Linked DNA regions of Puniceibacterium sp. IMCC21224. The protein of the gene in region 2 interacts with the protein of the main gene of each other region in a pairwise test. Links are inferred from orthologs where the notes say so. Each region holds a gene or a part of one and is shown on either strand. Other genes may lie near its edges.

Region 1 (10,521 bases), 2.4 Mb from region 2 along the record:
AAATCCACCGACGCCAGATATGCGGCGCGGGCGATCGCATGCAGCCATTGCTCGGTTTGACGCGCCGCCTCTTCAGAGCCATAGCGCAGACCGACCATGAGCAGGGCGTCGGCCAGCCCAGTGACCCCTAAACCGATTCGACGTTTGTTGCGGGCCTCTTCGGCCTGCTGCGGCAGCGGAAACTTCGACGCATCGACGACATTGTCCATCATCCGCACGGCGGTGGCGACCAGCTCGCTTAGCGCGGCCTCGTCCAGTCCGGCGGCATCGCCAAACGGGTCCGTAACCAGACGGGCCATGTTGATCGACCCCAAAAGACAGGCGCCGTAGGGGGGCAGGGGCTGTTCGCCGCAGGGGTTGGTGGCGGCGATGGTTTCGACATAGCTCAGATTGTTGGCCTGATTGATCCGGTCGATAAAGATTACGCCGGGTTCGGCGTAGTCATAGGTTGCCTTCATAATCCGGTTCCATAGGTCGCGGGCCTGAACGGTTTGGTAGACGGTGCCGCCGAACACAAGATCCCAGGGGCCGTTCGCCTTAACCGCATCCATGAAGGGATCGGTGATCAGCACCGACAGGTTAAACATGCGCAAGCGGGCCGAGTCCGCCTTGGCAGCGATAAAGCCTTCGATATCGGGGTGATCGCAACGCATGGTCGCCATCATCGCGCCGCGGCGGCTGCCGGCGGACATGATGGTGCGGCACATCGCGTCCCACACATCCATAAAGCTGAGCGGGCCCGAGGCATCCGCCGCCACGCCCTTGACCCCTGCACCCTTGGGTCGGATCGTGCTGAAATCATAGCCAATGCCGCCGCCCTGCTGCATGGTCAGCGCCGCCTCGCGCAGCATTTCGAAAATGCCCCCCATACTGTCGGGGACCGTGCCCATGACAAAGCAGTTGAACAGCGTCACGGCCCGCCCGGTGCCGGCACCGGCGATGATTCGCCCGGCGGGGAGGTATTTGAAATCCTCCAGCGCGGCGTAAAATTTCTCTTCCCAGACCGCGGGCGCGTCCTCGACCTCGGCCAGAGACCGAGCAATACGCCGCCAGGTGCCTTCGATTGTGGCGTCTATCGGTGTACCGTTGGTTTCTTTCAGACGGTACTTCATGTCCCAGATCTGTTCGGCGATGGGGGCTGCAAAGCGGGTCATGTGGCGATTCCCTTGGATTCGGCGTGCAATAGGATTATCTGCGAGATAGCATACCAGCGCTTGGAGAACAGGGTGAACTACATACCATATGTTCTGCCGCTGGGGAAGGTTTGGGGGATATCACTGTGGATAAAATCACGCACATCCTGAAGCTCAGCGTCGGCACCGAGTCGGTTGAGGATCTCGCCGCTTGGCAGGCATCGGGCCGAGCGCAGACAGCGGACGGTTTGCCGCGCCATGTCACCCGAATGAGGCCGCGCCGCGAGGCCGACGTGCTGAACGGCGGTTCGATCTACTGGGTGATCAAGGGGCTGGTGCAATGTCGCCAGCGTATCCTGCGGCTGGATGAGCATGACAGCGCCGACGGCATACGGCGCTGTGCCATCGTCCTGGACCCGGAATTGATCCGCACCACCCCCGCCACGCGGCGCCCGTTTCAGGGCTGGCGCTATCTCGCCCCTGGCGACGCGCCTGTGGACCTGTCCGGCGCCCGGGCGCATGAGGACGCGCTGCCGCCTGAACTTGCTGGGGCGCTGGCCGAGATTGGCGTGCTCTGAACGCCGCAGCAACAGCGAATGGGGCGAAGTTCTTGCCCACCGGACAGAGCTTGTGCCGTGATACAGGTATCGAATCCGAGGTCGCGTCTGGCATTTTCTGCTCGCCTGCATATCTTGTGTCGGGACATCTCTCTTTCGATGCAGAAATCAAAGGACGCCTCTGCCATGACCGATACCTATACCCCGCCCAAAGTCTGGACTTGGGACGCCGCGAGCGGTGGCCAGTTTGCCAGCATCAATCGTCCTATTTCCGGTCCGACCCAGGATCGGGAACTGCCAGTGGGCGAACACCCGTTCCAGCTCTACTCACTGGCGACGCCCAATGGGGTCAAGGTCACCGTGATGTTCGAAGAGCTTCTGGCCGCAGGACACAGAGATGCCGAATACGATGCATGGTTGATCAAGATCGGCGATGGGGATCAGTTCGGCAGCGGCTTTGTCAGCGTGAATCCGAATTCCAAGATTCCAGCGTTGATGGATCACAGTGGCGATACCCCGGTGCGGATTTTTGAATCCGGTGCTATTCTGCTGCATCTTGCGGAAAAGTTCGGCGCCTTTCTGGGGGCCCCTTCGGCGCGGCCCGAAATGCTAAGCTGGCTGTTCTGGCAGATGGGGTCCGCGCCCTATCTGGGGGGCGGTTTCGGCCATTTCTACGCCTACGCCCCGGAAAAGTGGGAATATCCGATCAACCGCTTCGCGATGGAGACCAAGCGTCAGCTAGATGTTCTGGATAAGCGGCTGGCCGAAACGCCCTATCTTGCGGGCCCCGACTATACCATCGCCGATATGGCAATCTGGTCGTGGTATGGGCAGCTTGTTCTGGGGCGGCTTTACTCTGCGGCCGAATTCCTTGACGTGGAAAGCTATGCGAATGTGTTGCGGTGGGCGACCGAGATCGACGCCCGTCCCGCCGTACAGCGTGGGCGTATGGTGAATCGCGCTTTTGGTGAGCCGGAAACCCAGCTGCGCGAGCGCCATGACGCTTCGGATTTTGACACCAAAACGCAGGACAAGATCGCGGCTGAATAGTCCGCAACACTCGAAGTATACCCCAAGAATTTTCGTACGAAAATTCTTGGGGTCAGCCGCTAGCCTATGCGCTCAACCGGGCAACGATAGAGTCGGCACTGACACTGCCAATCACCGTGCCTAGTTGTTCAACAGCCAGCCAAGGTCGCCCCGCAAGCTGGGCCATGACATCCCGCACCGGCATCTCGGCATTCACCGTAGGTAGACCCGCAGGTTTTGCAGGCAGCATCACGTCGCGTGCGGTCAGTACTCCGAGCGGATTCATGTTTGCGACAAAATCGGCAACGTAGTCTGAGGCTGGAGCTGAAAAAATCTCGCGTGGGGTGCCGCATTGCACGATGCGTCCACCCTGCATGATTGCGATCCGGCCACCCAGTTTAAAGGCTTCGTCGAGATCGTGGCTGACGAAGATGATCGTGCGTTTCAAATCGCGTTGCAGGTCTAGCAATTCATCCTGAAGGCGCGATCGGATCAGCGGGTCGAGCGCTGAGAATGGTTCGTCCATCAGTAGGATCGGCGCCTGAGTGGCAAAGGCCCGCGCCAGGCCCACGCGCTGTTGCATGCCGCCGGACAGTTCCGCCACTTTGGCGTTCGCCCGTTCGGATAGTCCCACGAGGCTAAGTTGTTCTGAAACCTTCTGCGCCCGTTCCGCTGTGGGGACGCCGGCCAGCTCAAGGCCAAACCCGACATTTTCGGCAACCGTGCGCCAGGGCAGCAGACCAAACTGCTGGAACACCATGGCCACACGGCTCTGGCGGATGCGGCGCAGGGCGTTGGCGTTGCATTTGGTAACGTCGACCATCATGCCGCCGTCATTCACCCTCACCGCACCGCGTGCCACCGGGTTCAGCCCGTTGACGGCCCGCAGCAGCGTCGATTTACCCGATCCTGAGAGCCCCATTAGAACCAGGATCTCACCTTCCTCCACATCAAGCGAACAATTGTGCACGCCCAGGATCTGGTCGGTCGCCTGCTGCACTTCGGACCGGCTTTGTCCTCGGTCCATCAGTGGCAGCGCCGCCTCGGGTTTCGGGCCAAAGACGATCGAGACTTTGTCGAATGAAACTGCCTTGTTCATTTGTCACCCACCCGCAGCATCCGATCCAGCATGATGGCAACCACCACAATGACAAAACCGCTTTCGAATCCGAGGCCAGTGTCGACGCGGTTCAGCGCCCGCACCACCGGGACGCCCAGCCCGTCGGCACCTACAAGTGCTGCGATCACCACCATCGACAGCGACAGCATGATTGTTTGGTTCAACCCCGCCATGATTTGCGGCAGGGCATAAGGCAATTCGATTTTCCAAAGGGTTTGGCTGGGTTTCGCGCCAAAGGACTCGGCTGCTTCCAGCAGCTCTGTAGGGGTGCTGGAAATCCCGAGATGGGTCAGCCGGATCGGCGCAGGCACCACAAAGATCACCGTGGCGATCAGCCCTGGCACCATACCGATGCCAAAGAACACGATCGCCGGGATGAGGTATACAAAGGTTGGCAGCGTCTGCATCAGGTCCAGCACTGGACGCATCGCGGCATATAATCTGGGCCGATGCGCCACAGCGATACCAATGGGAACACCCACGCCCATGCAGACAACACAGGCTGACAAGACGAGGGTCAGGCTTTCGGTTGTTTCTTCCCAATAGCCCTGATTGACGATGAAGAGGAACCCGAGGCCCACGAAAAGCGGAATTTTCCAGCCTCGCTGCAAGGCCCATGTTCCAGCCACAAAGGCGGCGATCACCAACAGCGTCGGCGGCGTCTGCAGCACCCAGAGCACTGCGTCGATCATCGCCTCAAGGCCCAGTGCCAAACCATCAAAAAACCAGCCACCATTCTGTTGTAGCCAGCCAAAGACGGCCTCGGCCACATCCCCCACCGGGATTTTGTAGTCGGTCAGCCAGTTCATTTCAGCAATGCCCCCTTGGGTTTTCGCGCAGCATGGCGTGTCGCGCGCGGGATGCAAGAGGTCTGGGCGCTTCATCGACGGTGATAGGAAGCGTTCCGCAACGGAATTTTCCCATTCGTGCGCTGGGGGCGGGGAAAGACGGTAAAAGTCCTTGCGGCACAGAGAAAGGGGGACCATCCAAAGATGGTCCCCCTTTGTTGTTTAGGCATTCACTTAGGCCGATAATTGAATCAGCTTTTCGCAATCGTCTCCAGCTGGGAGCGGACTTCGTTGGTACCCGTACCGCTGTTCACCGCCGCCAGGGCCGATTTCAACTGGGCTTCGGACAGCGCGCTCACATCCAGATCGGGCATGAAGTGCTTGAGGGCAGCAACCTGACCGGCGGTGGCTGAATTGCCTTCGCCGATGGCCTCGTCCGTGCCGATGATAATCGCAGAGACAGTGCCGCCCATATCGGCATTTGCCTCACCGCTGTTGATCACTGCCAGAGCGGGCTGTGCCTGAGCGCGCGACACCATGGTCAGATCAACGCCGGGGGTATACGGCTGAAGTATCGCGATTTCTTCGGCACTTAGCATCGAGGAAGATGAGTGCGAAGCCTTGAATTCAGCTCCCTCTACAACGCTGCGCAGTGTGGCGATGTCTTCGCTGGTCATGTCGCTGCTGTTGATGATGTTCATGGCGCTCGCAACCTGAGTATCGGTGAGCGTCGACGCGTCAACATCGGGCAGGTATCTTTCGATCTGGACGATCTCGCCTTCGGTCGCGGCCATAGCGCCACCGGCCATGCTGAGGGTAAGGGCGGTTGCAATCATAAAGCGTTTCATAATGGTACTCCTTTATCGTTTTCGCCCGGCGCTCTCATCGTCATGCGCCGTGGTATGAAAGGACAACCAGCAAATACGAATTTCGTTCCCGTCGAATTCCGAGTTCACAAACGGTTGATAATATTAGGGAAAGACAAATCAAACAAAAGGAATCGCATGAACGCATTTAGTTGGCGTCCGGTTCCATGTCGCGACGCAGTGTTGCTATCACGATCCCGCTACAGGCGGGCGGGTGTGTGCGCACTTGAAACCGGAACCGCAACCCCGTATGTCAGCGGCCAACCTAACAGAGAAGATATCCATGGCCCGCACAAACCCGCTCCAGTTCGTTCAGCAAGTCCGGTCGGAAGTGGCCAAGGTCGTCTGGCCGTCGCGTCGCGAGGTGTTGCTGACCACTGTCATGGTATTTGTCATGGCGTCGCTTACGGCGGTATTTTTTGCGCTGGTTGACATCGTGATCCGCAGTGGCGTGCAGGAGATGCTGACGTTTTTCGGCTGAGACGTGCCCAAACGTTGGGAAAAGCTGCCCGGCACACTTGAACTCGGGCGGCGCGACGGGTAGTCAACGGCAACTTTCCGCATACGGGCGTGCAATGATTCGTTTTGCACGCCGATTTTCGTTTCGGAGAACGACCCCACAGGTCGGAAGTCTAAAAAGACGCGGGGTATGGCCCGGCGCAGGAATAAGGGTTGAGGCCAGATGGCGAAGCGGTGGTATTCGGTGAGCGTGCTCTCGAATTTCGAGAAGAAGATCGCCGAACAGATCCGGACGGCGGTTGCCGAACAGGAGCTTGAGGATCAGATCGAAGAGGTTCTGGTGCCGACCGAAGAGGTGATCGAGATCCGCCGCGGCAAGAAGGTCACGACCGAGCGCCGGTTCATGCCGGGCTATGTATTGGTCAAGATGGAAATGTCCGACCGGGGCTACCACCTGATCAACTCGATCAACCGCGTAACCGGGTTTTTGGGTCCGCAGGGGCGTCCGATGCCGATGCGCGACGCCGAGGTCAGCGCGATCCTGCACAATGTGCAGGAAGGCGAGGATAGCCCGCGTACGCTAATACATTTTGAGATCGGTGAGCGGGTCAAGGTCAACGATGGTCCGTTCGAAGATTTCGACGGCATGGTTGAGGGTGTGGACGAAGACACCCAGCGCCTGCGGGTCGCGGTGTCGATCTTTGGTCGGGAAACTCCGGTCGAGCTGGAATTCACTCAGGTCACCAAGCAGGGGGCCTGAGGGTAGGGCGCCTTTGGGCGCCGCAAGCGTGGGAGGTGTTGGCATCGCGATGTCCGAACCGCACCACGGCAACGACAAGGCCCGATTGACGCGTCAGGGGGCCGTTGGACATAAAGGAGTAGCCAGATGGCAAAGAAGCTTGCTGGCAAGATGAAACTGCAGATCAAGGCCGGGCAGGCCAACCCGAGCCCGCCCGTGGGTCCGGCGCTGGGTCAGCGCGGCATCAATATCATGGAGTTCTGCAAGGCGTTCAACGCCAAGACGCAGGAAATGGAGCCTGGCGCGCCGTGCCCGACTGTGATCACGTATTATCAGGACAAGTCCTTTACGATGGAAATCAAGACGCCGCCCGCGTCTTATTACCTCAAGAAGGCAGCCGGCATGAAACCAGTGGGCAAACGCAATCGTCCTAAGGGTTCGCCTCTTCCGGGCCGTGAGACTGTCGCATCGGTGACTGTCTCGCAGGTACGTGAAATTGCCGAAGCAAAGATGAAGGACCTGAGCGCGAACGACGTTGAGGCCGCCATGCAGATCATTCTGGGCTCCGCAAAGTCCATGGGCATCGAGGTTAAGTAAGATGGCTAAACTTGGAAAACGCACCCGCGCGGCCCGTGAGGCCTTTGCCGGCAAAGAGGATATCACGATTGCCGAGGCCGTCGCCCTGATCAAGGGCAATGCCAATGCAAAGTTCGATGAAACCGTCGAGATCGCCATGAACCTTGGTGTTGACCCGCGTCACGCTGACCAGATGGTTCGCGGTGTCGTTGGTCTGCCAAATGGCACGGGCAAGACGGTTCGCGTCGCTGTCTTTGCACGTGGCGCCAAGGCCGAGGAAGCCACGGCGGCTGGTGCTGATATCGTTGGTGCCGAAGACCTGATGGAAGCCATTCAGGGCGGCAAGATCGACTTTGATCGTTGCATCGCGACGCCTGACATGATGCCGATCGTCGGTCGTCTGGGCAAAGTTCTGGGCCCGCGTAACCTGATGCCGAACCCCAAAGTCGGTACTGTGACCATGGACGTCAAGGAGGCCATCACGGCAGCCAAGGGCGGTCAGGTTCAGTTCAAGGCTGAAAAGGCCGGTGTTGTGCATGCAGGCGTTGGCAAGGTTTCGTTCGACGAGGCCAAGCTGGTGGAAAACATCCGCGCCTTCGTTTCGGCCGTGACCAAGGCAAAGCCGGCCGGTGCCAAGGGGACGTACCTCAAGCGCATCGCGCTGAGCTCGACCATGGGCCCGGGTATCACTGTAGACGTGGCCGAAGCAAACGTCGAATAACAGATTGGCTCCGGGGCGCGAGCCTCGGGGCGAATGCGGGGCCAGAATATCGGCCTCGTTCTGTCCGAGACGGAGGGTTCCGGGGATATATCCGGAATAATTCCTTCCTGAGATGGGAAACGAGACAAGATTTCCGACAGGTCTTTGACCTTCGGGCGATCACGGCCTCGGGACCCTGACTACGGACCCGTAACGGGTGCGGTCTGACCGCACCCTGACATGAGCCGGGGGGAGACCCCCAAATTTGGAGTAAAACTGTGGATAGAGCCCAGAAAGAGAAATTGGTCGAGGAACTCGGCCAGATCTTCGAAAGCTCTGGCGTCGTGGTGGTAGCACATTACGAAGGTCTCACGGTTGCAGAGATGCAGGATCTCCGGGGGCGCGCACGCGCTGCCGAAGCATCCGTACGCGTCGCCAAGAACAGGCTCGCCAAGATCGCCCTTGAGGGAAAGCCCTGCGCAAGCATTGCTGACTTCCTGACGGGCATGACCGTTCTGACCTATTCCGAGGACCCCGTGGCAGCAGCCAAGGTGGCCGAGGACTTCGCCAAAGATAACAAGAAGTTTGAAATTCTTGGCGGCGCAATGGGTGAGAATGCTCTGGACCGGGCCGGTGTGGAATCCGTGTCGAAGATGCCGTCGCGCGAGGAGCTTATTGCTTCGATCGTTGGCTGCATCGGCGCACCCGCATCGAACATTGCCGGGGCCATTGGCGCACCTGCTTCGAATATCGCATCCATCTTGTCCACAATCGAGGACAAGGCGGCTGCGTAAGCAACCTATGGGATCATCGTGGGGTTGTAATCCCGACGTTGGAACACATTTAGATACGGAAAGAAGTCACAATGGCTGATCTGAAAGCACTTGCTGAGCAAATCGTGAACCTCACGCTGCTGGAAGCACAAGAACTGAAAACTATCCTGAAAGACGAGTACGGCATCGAGCCCGCCGCTGGCGGCGCAGTGATGATGGCAGGCCCGGCAGATGCCGGCGGTGCCGCTGCTGAAGAGCAGACCGAATTCGACGTCATCCTGAAATCGGCCGGCGCCTCCAAGATCAACGTGATCAAGGAAGTCCGCGCAATCACCGGTCTGGGCCTCAAAGAAGCCAAAGACCTGGTTGAAGCGGGCGGCAAAGCCGTCAAAGAGCAGGTTTCGAAAGCCGAAGCCGACGAGATCAAGGGCAAGCTGGAAGCAGCTGGCGCCGAAGTCGAGCTCAAGTAATCGGTTCCGGGTGCGCCCGGAATACTGAAAAAACAGGCTGGATCCGGAGATTGCCGGGTCCAGCCGAGCCTGTCTCAGAGAGGCCCTTATCAGCCATATCGGCGCAAAGGGCTTTTCTAAGGCGAGGTTCAAGGATCGGGAGGCGTCCGGTGGGACGGGCGCCATGAATGGATCGAAACTCTGCCGTCTCTGATGGGTGTGCCGCTGTGGCCCGACAGCGCCGCGCGTCCGTTGAGAAACTGAAAAGGTGACACCTGACATGGCGCAAAGCTTTCTTGGCCAGAAACGTCTTCGCAAGTATTTCGGCAAAATCCGCGAAGTTCTGGAAATGCCGAATCTGATCGAAGTTCAGAAATCGTCCTATGATCTTTTCCTGAAATCCGGCGACCAGCCGCAGCCGCTTGACGGCGAAGGCATCAAAGGCGTGTTCCAGTCGGTCTTTCCGATCAAAGATTTCAACGAAACATCGATCCTGGAATTTGTCAGCTACGAGCTGGAAAAGCCGAAATATGATGTTGAGGAATGTCAGCAGCGCGACATGACCTATGCTGCACCGCTGAAAGTGACGCTGCGTCTTATCGTGTTTGATATCGACGAAGATACCGGCGCGAAATCGGTCAAGGACATCAAAGAACAGGACGTCTACATGGGCGATATGCCCCTGATGACACCCAACGGCACCTTTGTTGTCAACGGCACCGAGCGGGTTATCGTCAGCCAGATGCACCGTTCCCCCGGTGTGTTCTTTGACCATGACAAGGGCAAGACGCATTCCTCGGGCAAGCTGCTGTTCGCCTGCCGCATCATTCCCTATCGCGGCTCCTGGCTCGACTTTGAATTCGATGCCAAGGATAATGTTTATGCCCGGATCGACCGCCGCCGCAAACTGCCGGTGACCACTCTGCTCTATGCCCTTGGTATGGATCAGGAGGCGATCATGGACGCCTATTTCAACACAGTCACCTTCACAGCGGCGCAGGGCCAGCGCGGCTGGATCACCAAATTCTTCCCCGAGCGTGTGCGCGGAACCCGGCCCACCTTTGATCTGGTTGATGCCGAGTCCGGTGAGATTCTGGCCGAAGCTGGCAAGAAGATCACGCCGCGTGCCGTCAAGCAGATGATTGACGACGACAAGGTCAAGGATTTGCTCGTACCGTTCGAAAATGTCGTGGGCCGCTTTGTGTCCAAGGACATCATCAACGAAGATACCGGCGCGATTTATGTCGAAGCCGGGGACGAGCTGACTTGGACCGTCGACAAGGATGGTGCGGTCACTGGCGGGACACTCAAGGATCTTGTGGATGCCGGTGT
Region 2 (10,356 bases):
ATGGGTCAGCAAATAATCGAATTGCGGACCAGGGGTCGGACATCACGTGTGCACGCGGGTGATCGCACCGGGTCGATCCAGCCATATTCCGGCCTGACAGCCAGTGTCATAGGAATGGCCGTTCTCGGGAAACCAGGTCTCGTGCGTGCCCCAGCCCAGTTCGGCGCGCTGAAACCCTTCGGATATAAACCCCTCGACCGACCAGGTGTTCACAAAGACATTGCGCGGGCGGGGCAGACGGCGGGCCTGCGTGTCACGTTCCGCAATATGGACACCCTTGACGCCAAGCGTTTGCAGCAGCTTGGCCCAGTCGCCTCGTCATTGTTCTGAGTGTCAAAGTAGAATCCGGCCCAAGGTACGACCACCGTATCGATATACAGCACACCCAGCTCGCGGCAATATTTCATCAAATCGAGCGAGGAGGTATCTACCGACAGGTTGACGCAGAACCCTCTGCCCTCCCTGAACAACTCTCCCAAAACCTCGCGATAGTTTTATTTGGTTATGGCCACTTGTAGATGGTTCAGCCCATGCTGACGCAAGAAATTGGCCTGCCCGGCATTCGGTTCGATCACCGTCAACTTGTTGGCGTCACAGTCAAAATGCCGTTCGATCAACGGCCAGGTGCCTTTGCCGATCGAACCAAAGCCAATCATCACGATGGGGCCGTCGATGCGCCCATAAACTGGGTAAGTCTGGGTCATGTCATCCCCTCTGGGGTGCGTTCGGGACGCGTCCTAGAGTGTCATGTCGCCAAAAGGAACGGCAGTTCCTGTCGGATCAGACGACCACTTCGAATTCCTGCTGCGTACCGACGTCGAACACGCGCTTGTATCGGGCAATCTGATCGGCAGGGCCCATCGCCTTGCGGGGGTTGTCTGACAATTTCACTGTGGGGTTTCCATTCGCCGAGATTGCCTTGCAAACCAGACTAAAGGGCGCAAGCCGGTCATCCGGAGTCAGCCCCCGGAAATCATTGGTGAGAAGAGTGCCCCAGCCAAAGCTGACACGAACGCGCCCCAGAAACTGTTTGTGCAGTTCGAGGATCTTGTCCACGTCCAGACCATCGGAAAAGATCACCAGTTTATCGCGCGGATCTTCGCCGCGCTGCTGCCACCAGCGGATTGCGCGCTCTGCCCCTGTGGCCGGATCGCCGCTGTCGATGCGCATTCCGGTCCAGCCCGCCAGCCAGTCCGGCGCGTTGCGCAGGAAACCGTCGGTGCCAAATGTGTCGGGCAGAATGATCCGCAGATTGCCTTCGTGTTCCTCGTGCCAGTCGGCCAGAACATCGTAGGGCGCGCGAGACAACGCGGCATCATCAGGTGCCATTGCGGCATACACCATAGGCAATTCATGGGCGTTGGTGCCGATCGCCTCAAGATCGCGATTCTTGGCGATGAGGCAGTTGGATGTCCCGGTAAAGCGGCGGCCCAGCCCTTCGGTCATCGCCTGAACACACCAGTCCTGCCACAAAAAGGAATGCCGCCGCCGCGTTCCGAAATCGGCGATACGCAGATCGGGGACATCGCGCAGGTGCCCAACCTTTTCCCATAGCTTGGTCATGGCGCGGGCATAGAGCACCTGTAGTTCGAACCGCCCCATGTCATTCAGAACGGCGCGACCACGCAGCTCCATCAACACAGCAAGAGCCGGAATTTCCCATAGCATGACCTCTGGCCAGGCCCCCTCAAACGTCAGTTCATACTGATCGCCGACCCGCTCAAGGTGGTAGGGCGGCAACGACAGGTTTTCGAACCAGTCCATGAAATCCGGGCGAAACATCTGGCGTTTGCCATAAAAGGTGTTGCCGCGCATCCAGGTCGATTCACCACGTGTCAGCGACAGCGATCGGATATGGTCAAGCTGTTCACGCAATTCACCCTCATCGATCAGCCGCGCCAGCGGTATATCCGTTGACCGGTTTATGAGGCTGAACGTCACCTGCGTGTCCCGATTATTGCGGAACACCGACTGACACATCAGCAGCTTGTAAAAATCCGTGTCAATCAGGGACCGGACGATCGGGTCGATTTTCCATTTATGGTTCCAGACACGGGTTGCGATATCCACTGAGAGGCCTCATGCGTTGATCCGTGCCGTGATACGTCATGCGGCGGGTGGGTTCCAAGCGGTTTCTCCGCCCGCCAGTTCCGGTGCAACGCCTCGATCAGTTGCGACCTGCGGACCGGCTTTGACAGGAAATCATCCATGCCAGCCGCAAGACAGGCCACTCGATCGGATTCAAAAGCGTTTGCCGTCAGTGCCACGATGCGGGGTTGTGGCCGCTGGCGCGCCCGCAGCACCCGTGTCGCAGCTAACCCGTCGAGACCGGGCATCGAAATATCCATCAGGATCACATCGGGCCGAAGCTCTTGCTCTAGTCCCAGAACTTCGTGCCCGTCGCAGGCAAAACTGAGGTCGATCTGCAAATCCTTTAAGAAGCGCTCGATCAACAGGCGGTTGGTGCCATTGTCATCGGCCACCAACAGCCTGAGCCCGGCAAGGCTGTGTGTATAGCGGGTCCCCGAGACTGCGGGTTGGGAAGTCGTCTGTCCGGCAGCGTCGGCATCACGGCTGGTATGCCCAACCCGGAACCGTAGCGCAAACGCTGCCCCCGGACCGACGTGATCTACGTCCAGACTGAGATCGCCCCCCATGCGCTGTGCCAACTCGCGCGAGATTGCCAGCCCCAGTCCGGTACCACCAAAGGCGCGCGTCGTCTGGGTATCAACCTGCTCGAACTGCTCGAAAATCCGCTCTGCGTTTTCGGGTGCGACGCCAAAGCCAGTGTCGGTGACGCGAATATCGATCCGGTATCCCTGCGCTTCGGGCGTCGAGGTGACCCGCAATGTGACACCACCGCTGGTCGTAAATTTGACCGCGTTGCCCAGCAGATTTATTAGGATTTGGCGAAGCCGCCCAGCATCGCCCAGGACGGGATCAGGCAGCGCACTGTCGTGGCTTATGTCCAGATACAATTTTTTCTCGCGCGCGGCAGACCGCAGTACCTGTGCTGCATCGCGAATACAGGCCGCAAGACAAAATGGCGTCGACTCAACCCGCATCTTGTCGGCACCAAGTTTGGAATAGTCCAAAATATCATCGATGATCTTGAGCAACGCGCCGGCCGAGGTCCGGATGATCGCGGGGTATTGACGGTGCTCCTCGCTCAGATCCGCGTCGCTCAGCAGATCCGCCATGCCAATGATACCATTCATTGGCGTGCGAATTTCGTGGCTCATCGTGGCGAGGAACGCGGCCTTGGCGCGGGCGGCGTCCTGTGCCTTGTGCATTGCGTCGGCCAGCTGTCTGGCATGTTCTTTGGCGTCAGTCACATTGCGCTCAATGGCGACAACCACATCGACTGCGCCGTCCTCTCCCCTGACTGGCACGGAGTTGGAATCGATCCAGATCTGTTGCCCATCCTTTCTGTAATTCAGAATCTCGGATCGGATCGGCTGACCGGCACTGTTCGCCTCGCGAATGCTGCGAATGGTGTCCGGCGATGTCTCAGGTCCGTTGAGCAGATCACCGATACTGCAACCCTTTGCCTCAGCCGCCGAGTAACCGGTTATCCGGGTAAAGGCGGCGTTGGTCCATAGGATCGCCCCATCCAATCCGGAGATAACCACGCTGTCGTTGGCATGTCGTGCCACCAGCGACAATTGCCGCGCCTCGCGCTGAGTGTCGTGCAATTCGCTATTCGCAATCTCCAAGTTCCAGGCGCTTTGAAGCAACTCGCGGTTGTGGTGCAGGTTGCGCTCAAAGCTGCGGATCGTGAACGTCAAAAACATCCGCACCATGTAGATCATCATGGAGACCGCCAGAAAATTGTAGGCGTGATGCGCATCGAGAGACCTGGAAAGCGCAAATTCAATATTCAGAAACGCGCAACAGGTTCCAGCATAGATCCATAGCCGGAATCGCGCAGCTAGGGGATGAAACGGATAAGCCAGCCCGGCGTCCATCGCCGCCCCACTCAGAAACGCCAACGCGAAAAAGTCAGGATCCGAGTCCGGCAGCGCGAGCAGCGTGAACAGCACGCAGGCCGCAATGGTCAGCGCCTGAAACGCCGCCGAACCGCCGGTGATCTGTTCGATCCGCCGAAACTCCCAACCCTTGGCAATGAAATTCGGTACCTGGCGCAGCACAATCCAATCGACGCCCTCGCCCAGCAGGGCGAGGCTCAGCACTAGAATGCCAATATGGGGCGACACCAGAATCGCCAGTGCAAGAGACCCGACAACCGTCAGCACCTGCCGTGCAACGAAATGCGCCTGCCGCCCGTGCGCATAACGCAAGATCAGACCCTCGGGCGAATGACGCGCCTCAAAAGCTGCCATGCGTGCGTCAACTGAAGGAGCGGCAATCGCCATACATCAGACCCCGGATATTCACATGCTTACCCGAGTACCCCGCAGGGAGTTAAGAATTCGGCAACGACTCAGGACAAGGCCACACCGGCGCTGCGCATTTCAGCCAGTGCTGCCGCCAAAGAACCGCCAACATCGATACCGCGCGCAGCGGATTGCACCAAAGTGACAGCATACCCAGCCCGCACAGCATCCAACGCTGAATGATGGACGCAAAAATCCGTTGCGAGGCCCACCATCGTCAGCGTGTCGATGCCGCGCGCCCGCAGATATCCGTCCAGCCCCGTCGGCGTCTGGCGGTCATTCTCGAAAAACGCCGAATAGCTGTCAATCGCGGCGCGGAATCCCTTGCGGATAATCAGATCGGCACGGTGGGTGTCCAGGTCCGGATGAAATTCCGCCCCCTTTGATCCCTGAACGCAATGGTCGGGCCAAAGCACCTGCGGCCCATACGGCATCTCGGTTAACTCCAGCGGGGCCTTGCCCGGATGCTGACTGGCAAAGGACGAATGGCCCGCCGGGTGCCAATCCTGTGTCAGAACCACCGCGTCAAAATCCGCCATCATGGCGTTGATCGGTGCGACAACCTCGTCGCCTTCGGCCACGGCCAGAGCACCGCCGGGGCAAAAATCATTCTGGACGTCAATCACGATCAGCGCCTGCATATCCGTCTCCCTTATGCGGTGCCTCAGGGGTAGGCATCGCGGCGGCAACGGTCAAGCTGGTGTCGGCAGGCTTGATCCCGGCGATCCGTCAGCTTAGATCGCTGGCATGTTCAAGGTCGCCGCCCTCTATCATTTTACCCGCATCCCGGACCCCGCCGCATGGCAGGCGCCGCTGCACGCGTTCTGCCAGTCGCAGAATGTGACCGGCACGCTGCTGCTGGCGCATGAGGGGATCAACGGAACCATAGCGGGGCCAGCGGACGGAATTGACGCGGTTCTGACGCATCTGCGGACCCTGCCGGGGCTGGAGGCGCTGGACTGGAAAACATCGACCGCGCAGGATCGCCCATTCGCCCGCTTGAAGGTCCGGCTCAAGCGTGAGATCGTGACCATGGGGCAGCCGGATGTCGATCCGCTGGCCGGGACCGGGCATTACGTTGATCCGGCAGACTGGAACGCGCTGATCACCGCACCGGATGTGGCGGTGATCGACACCCGCAACGCCTACGAGGTCAGCATCGGCACGTTTGACGGCGCGATCGACCCACAAACCGAACGGTTTCGGGATTTCCCGGCCTGGTGGGAGGCGAACAAACATCGATTTCACAACAAACGCATCGCGATGTTTTGCACCGGCGGCATTCGCTGCGAAAAATCCACCAACTATCTTCTGGGGCAAGGCGTCGACGAGGTGTACCACCTCAGGGGCGGCATCCTGAAATACCTCGAAGAGGTGCCACAGGATCAGAGCACATGGCAGGGCGATTGCTTTGTCTTTGATGGCCGCGTTTCGGTCGGACATGGCCTAAGCGAGGGGCCGCATCTGCTGTGCCATGCCTGCCGCCTGCCGATCCTACCCAAAGATCGCAACCGCCCCGAATACGAGGTGGGCGTGTCCTGCCACCTGTGCGCTGACAAGACATCCGACGCGGACAAGGCCCGGTTTAGGGAACGGCAAAAACAGATCCGCCTTGCCGAAGGGCGCGGTGAACGGCATCTGCACGCTGATATCCCCGACGATACCCGTTAGGTCCAGCCCGGCCTCTTGATCACGCAACCGAAGCGTTCAGCCGTTGCCCCCGTTGCCCGCGCAACAGGATTACGATCATGATAGCGATATTCAGGCCGTTCCAGGCGATGCCGTTCAGGAACGCCCATTCGTAGCTACCGGTCACGTCATAGATCACACCTGACATCCAACCGCCCAGCGCCATGCCCATGATCGTCATCATCAAAACGAATCCGACGCGGGCGCCGGCCTCGCGGGCGGGCATATATTCCCGCACGATCAGGGCATACGAGGGCACGATTCCGCCCTGGCTCAGCCCAAACACCAGGCTGACCATATAGAGCGACACCAACCCTCCTGCAGGGAGGTAAAGAAACAACGCCAGACATTGCAGCGTGGAGCCGATCAGCAACGTGCGAACGCCGCCCAACCGGTCCGCCATCACACCCGATATCAGTCGCGACACCACGCCGCCCAGCAACATCAGTGACAGCATCTCGGTTCCGGCAACCGCGCCAAACCCCATATCAACGCAGAGCGAGACGATATGGACCTGCGGCATCGACATCGCCACGCAACAGCCAACGCCTGCCAGCCCCAGCATCACTTGCAACTGGCGCGGTGTGAACCCGGTGGCGCGGGCACGAGTCGAGGCTTGGGCCTCGGCGGCCTGCGTCGCGTCTTCGGGAACCCGGCGGCGCAGCAGCAGGGCCAGCGGCAGCATGATCAGCAGCGTCAGCACCGCCAGCGCCGAGTAGATCCAGCGCCATCCGGCGTCTGCCGCAAACCAGCCCAGCAGCGCCGGCCAGATCGCCCCGGACAGATAGTTCCCCGATGCGGCGACAGCCACGGCAATCCCGCGCCGCGCCATGAACCACTGTGAAATGTCGGCAATCAGCGGCCCGAAACAGGACGCCGTGCCAAATCCGACGGCAATCTGCACCAGGCTCAGCACAGCGATCGAAGGGCTCAGCGCCGCCGCGGCATAGCTGGCCGCGATCAACAACGCCGCGCCGATCAACGACAGGCTCATGCCCCAGCAGTCGACCGCGCGACCAATCAGCAGGTTGCCCAGCGCAAAGCCGATCATGGTAGTGGTATAGGGCAGCGACGCCTCGGCCCGGCCTGCACCAAATTCGGCCTCGACCGCTGGCATGATGACGATGATCGCCCACATGCCGACATTGCCCATGACGGCAATCAACAGGGTCACACCCAGACGAATCCAGGAATAGCGGCTGTCAAAAATAGATGTCGTGCTCATGCGCGCACCCTATGCCGCTTTGCCGCGGATGGTATAGCCGGAAAGCGACCACAACGGTTTGACGTCGCCTCGCTTCGGGCACAGTGTAGCAGCGACAGCAGGAGCAGCGCAGATGACCCAAGACACCCCGATCGAACGCCACGTTCTGCAGGATGGCGATGTGCGTATCGCTGTCCTGTCAATGGGCTGCGCAGTGCAGGATTGGCAGGTCGGCGACACCCATGTCGTACTGGGCTACGCCAACCCCGAGGATTACCGCACCAACCCAGTTGCCATGGGCACAGTCTGCGGGCGCGTCGTGAACCGGATCCGCAACGCCCGGTTTGACATCGACGGAACCACCTACCGACTGCCCGCCAATTCAGGCCCGAACCATATTCACGGCGGCCCCGGTGGGCTGGGCCTGAGCAACTGGCAAATGGACCGGGACGGCGCCCGCGCCGTGCTGCTGCGCCACCACTCGACAGATCTGGATCAGGGATATCCGGGGGCGGTCGATTTCAGCGTCGAAATGCGGCTTGATGGGCACCGTCTGACCTACATTATGACGGGCACGCCGTCGCAAAAGACGCCGATCAACCTGGCCCAGCACATTTATTTCAATCTGATGGGCAACGGCACGGTACGCGATCACGTCCTGCGTATTGACGCCGACACCTACACCCCCAATGCCGCCGACAACATGCCGATGGGCCGGATCGACCCGGTCGATGGCACACGTTATGACTTTCGCACGCCCAAGCGGCTCGAAGATGCCGACCAAGAGCGCGCTGGATGGGACGGCAATCTGCTGCTGAACCAGACGACACAGCCCAAGGCCGAGGTCACCGCCCCCAACGGCATGCGTCTGCGGCTCTGGTCGCAGGAACGTGGTCTTCAGCTCTATACCTCGAACACGCTCGGGCCACATGGCAGCCCGCTGCCCGGCCCCCCACATGCACCGTTTGCCGGGATCTGTCTTGAAGCGCAGGGGATGCCGGTGGCGTTTGGCACCGATGCGCTGGAACAAAGCCTGTGTGAGCCGGGCCGCGATTATTTTCAGAAACTCGAGATCGAGATTGCGCCGGATGCCTGATCGTCTGTCTGGGTATCTGTTGTGACTATGAGAGGCATCGTGACAACGCCCACGCCCTTGGTGACACCGGCTGACATTTTACGCGCGGCGCATGTGCTGCGCGGTGTGGCTGACAATACGCCCATGGTGCCATCGCCTTATATGCAGACCACCTACGGACAGCCCTTCTGGCTCAAGCTGGAAACCGCTCAGCCCATCGGTGCTTTCAAACTCCGTGGTGCGGTCAATGCTGTCGCGACCCTGCCGGACACGGTAACAGGCGTGACCTGCTGTTCAACTGGCAACCACGGGCGCGGCGTCGCCTGGGCTGCGGCCCGGACAGGGCTGCGCGCGGTGATCTGCATGTCCGCCCTTGTGCCACAGACCAAGATCGACGGCATTCGCGCCCTTGGGGCAGAGGTTCGCATTACCGGCACCTCTCAGGACGATGCGCAGGCGGAATGCCTGCGGCTGGTCGCCCAAGAAGGGCTGGTCGAAATTCCGCCCTTTGACGATCCGAATGTGATCGCAGGACAAGGCACCATCGGCTTCGAGATGCTGCGTCAGGTGCCAGACCTCGAAACCCTGCTGGTTCCTCTTTCTGGCGGTGGTCTGGCGGCGGGGGTTGCCTGTGCCGCCAAGGCGCTGAAACCCGGGATCAGGCTGGTCGGCGTCAGCATGGATCGCGGTGCCGCAATGGAGCAAAGCATTCGTGCCGGGCACCCGGTCGGCGTGACCGAAGTCGCCAGTCTGGCCGACAGCCTGGGAGGCGGCATCGGCGCGGGCAACCGGCTGACCTTGCCGATGTGCCGCGACTTTCTGGACGATGTGGTGCTGGTGTCCGAGGACGAGATTTATCGCGCGCTACAAACCCTGTTTTACGAGGAACGTATAATCGCCGAAGGTGCCAGTGTCGTCGGCATCGCCGCGGTTCAGGCCGGCAAGGTCGCACCGAGTGGCCCGCTCGGGACGATCCTGACGGGGCGCAATCTGGATATGCCGATGCTGTCACGGATCGTGACCGGGCAGGATGTGACCCTGGGTGACGTAACGATAAAAGGAAGCGCCTATGCCGGATGACATCCGCATCCTGACCGAGGCTGACCTGCGCAAGGCGGTCACGCTTGATCTCGGGCTGGTCGATGTGATCGAACGGGCGTTTGTGGCGCTGGCGCAGGGCGGCGTGGTTATGCCGCCGGTGCTGTCAATGGACCTTGCCACGCAGAACGGCGAGGTGGATATCAAGACCGCCTGCATCCCCGGCTTTGACAGTTTTGCGATCAAGATCAGCACCGGTTTCTTTGGCAATGCCGCGCTGGGCCTGCCCAGCCTGAGCGGGCTGATGGTGGTGTTTTCTGCACACACTGGTCAGGTTCGGGCGGTGCTGCTCGACAATGGCTATCTGACGGATCTGCGGACTGCCGCCGCTGGTGCCGTGGCAGCGCGACATTTGGCCCCGGCAGACGTCTCTACGGCGGGCGTGATCGGGACCGGTCTGCAAGCACGATTGCAGATGCAAGCGGCACATCTGGTCCGCCCGTTCACTCAGGCGCTGGTCTGGGGACGGGACGCCGACAAGGCCGCGCTCTGCGCCGATGATCTGTCTCGCACTCTTGGCATCCCCGCCCAAGCCGTGGTCGATGCGGAGGAGCTCGTCATGCGGTCGCAGCTTGTGATCACGACCACTCCGGCCCGCGCACCGGTTCTTCAGGCGGAATGGCTGCATCCGGGATTGCATGTCACCGCCATGGGCGCCGACGCGCCGGACAAGAACGAGATAGCGCCACAGGCGCTTGTCCGCGCCGACCTCTACGCGGCGGACCGGCTGTCACAGGTCGAAGTCCTGGGTGAATTTCGATCCGCGCTGGCGGCCGGCCTCTGGACCAAAGCGCCGCCGCCAGAACTCGGTACGATCATTGTTGGCCAGGTGCCGGGCCGAGTTGATCAACAGGCGATCACGATCGCCGATCTGACTGGCACCGGCGCTCAGG

Evidence for each region.
Region 1: the proteins of IMCC21224_RS03600 (region 2) and rplL interact in binary tests that used the Escherichia coli proteins (3 or more experiments, as listed by UniProt). The link is inferred for Puniceibacterium sp. IMCC21224 from one-to-one orthologs.

What each region holds. Positions count from the first base shown.
Region 1 is NZ_LDPY01000001.1:3,203,463-3,213,983, reverse strand. What follows is about bases 7,611-10,521. They hold rplL (50S ribosomal protein L7/L12), read left to right. Parts: upstream 7,611-8,832; coding sequence 8,833-9,210; downstream 9,211-10,521. Other genes in these bases: rpoB (DNA-directed RNA polymerase subunit beta), read left to right, coding at 9,470-10,521; rplJ (50S ribosomal protein L10), read left to right, coding at 8,246-8,761; rplA (50S ribosomal protein L1), read left to right, coding at 7,611-7,988. Outside these bases: IMCC21224_RS14900 (adenosylcobalamin-dependent ribonucleoside-diphosphate reductase), read right to left, coding at 1-1,154; IMCC21224_RS14895 (DUF1489 family protein), read left to right, coding at 1,280-1,711; yghU (glutathione-dependent disulfide-bond oxidoreductase), read left to right, coding at 1,877-2,740; choV (choline ABC transporter ATP-binding protein), read right to left, coding at 2,805-3,818; choW (choline ABC transporter permease subunit), read right to left, coding at 3,815-4,648; IMCC21224_RS26565 (hypothetical protein), read right to left, coding at 4,879-5,475; preprotein translocase subunit SecE, read left to right, coding at 5,777-5,974; transcription termination/antitermination protein NusG, read left to right, coding at 6,176-6,712; rplK (50S ribosomal protein L11), read left to right, coding at 6,839-7,288; more of rplA, read left to right, coding at 7,290-7,610. UniProt on the Escherichia coli protein: The binding site for several of the GTPase factors involved in protein synthesis (IF-2, EF-Tu, EF-G and RF3). Is thus essential for accurate translation.
Region 2 is NZ_LDPY01000001.1:782,884-793,239, reverse strand. What follows is about bases 4,361-7,106. They hold IMCC21224_RS03600 (rhodanese-related sulfurtransferase), read left to right. Parts: upstream 4,361-5,144; coding sequence 5,145-6,068; downstream 6,069-7,106. Other genes in these bases: IMCC21224_RS03595 (CynX/NimT family MFS transporter), read right to left, coding at 6,088-7,106; pncA (bifunctional nicotinamidase/pyrazinamidase), read right to left, coding at 4,445-5,038. Also shown: pncB (nicotinate phosphoribosyltransferase), read right to left, coding at 781-2,070; IMCC21224_RS03610 (PAS domain-containing hybrid sensor histidine kinase/response regulator), read right to left, coding at 2,007-4,343; more of IMCC21224_RS03595, read right to left, coding at 7,107-7,311; IMCC21224_RS03590 (aldose epimerase family protein), read left to right, coding at 7,424-8,386; hydroxyectoine utilization dehydratase EutB, read left to right, coding at 8,426-9,445; IMCC21224_RS03580 (cyclodeaminase), read left to right, coding at 9,435-10,356. UniProt on the Escherichia coli protein: Catalyzes oxygen-dependent 5-hydroxyuridine (ho5U) modification at position 34 in tRNAs, the first step in 5-carboxymethoxyuridine (cmo5U) biosynthesis.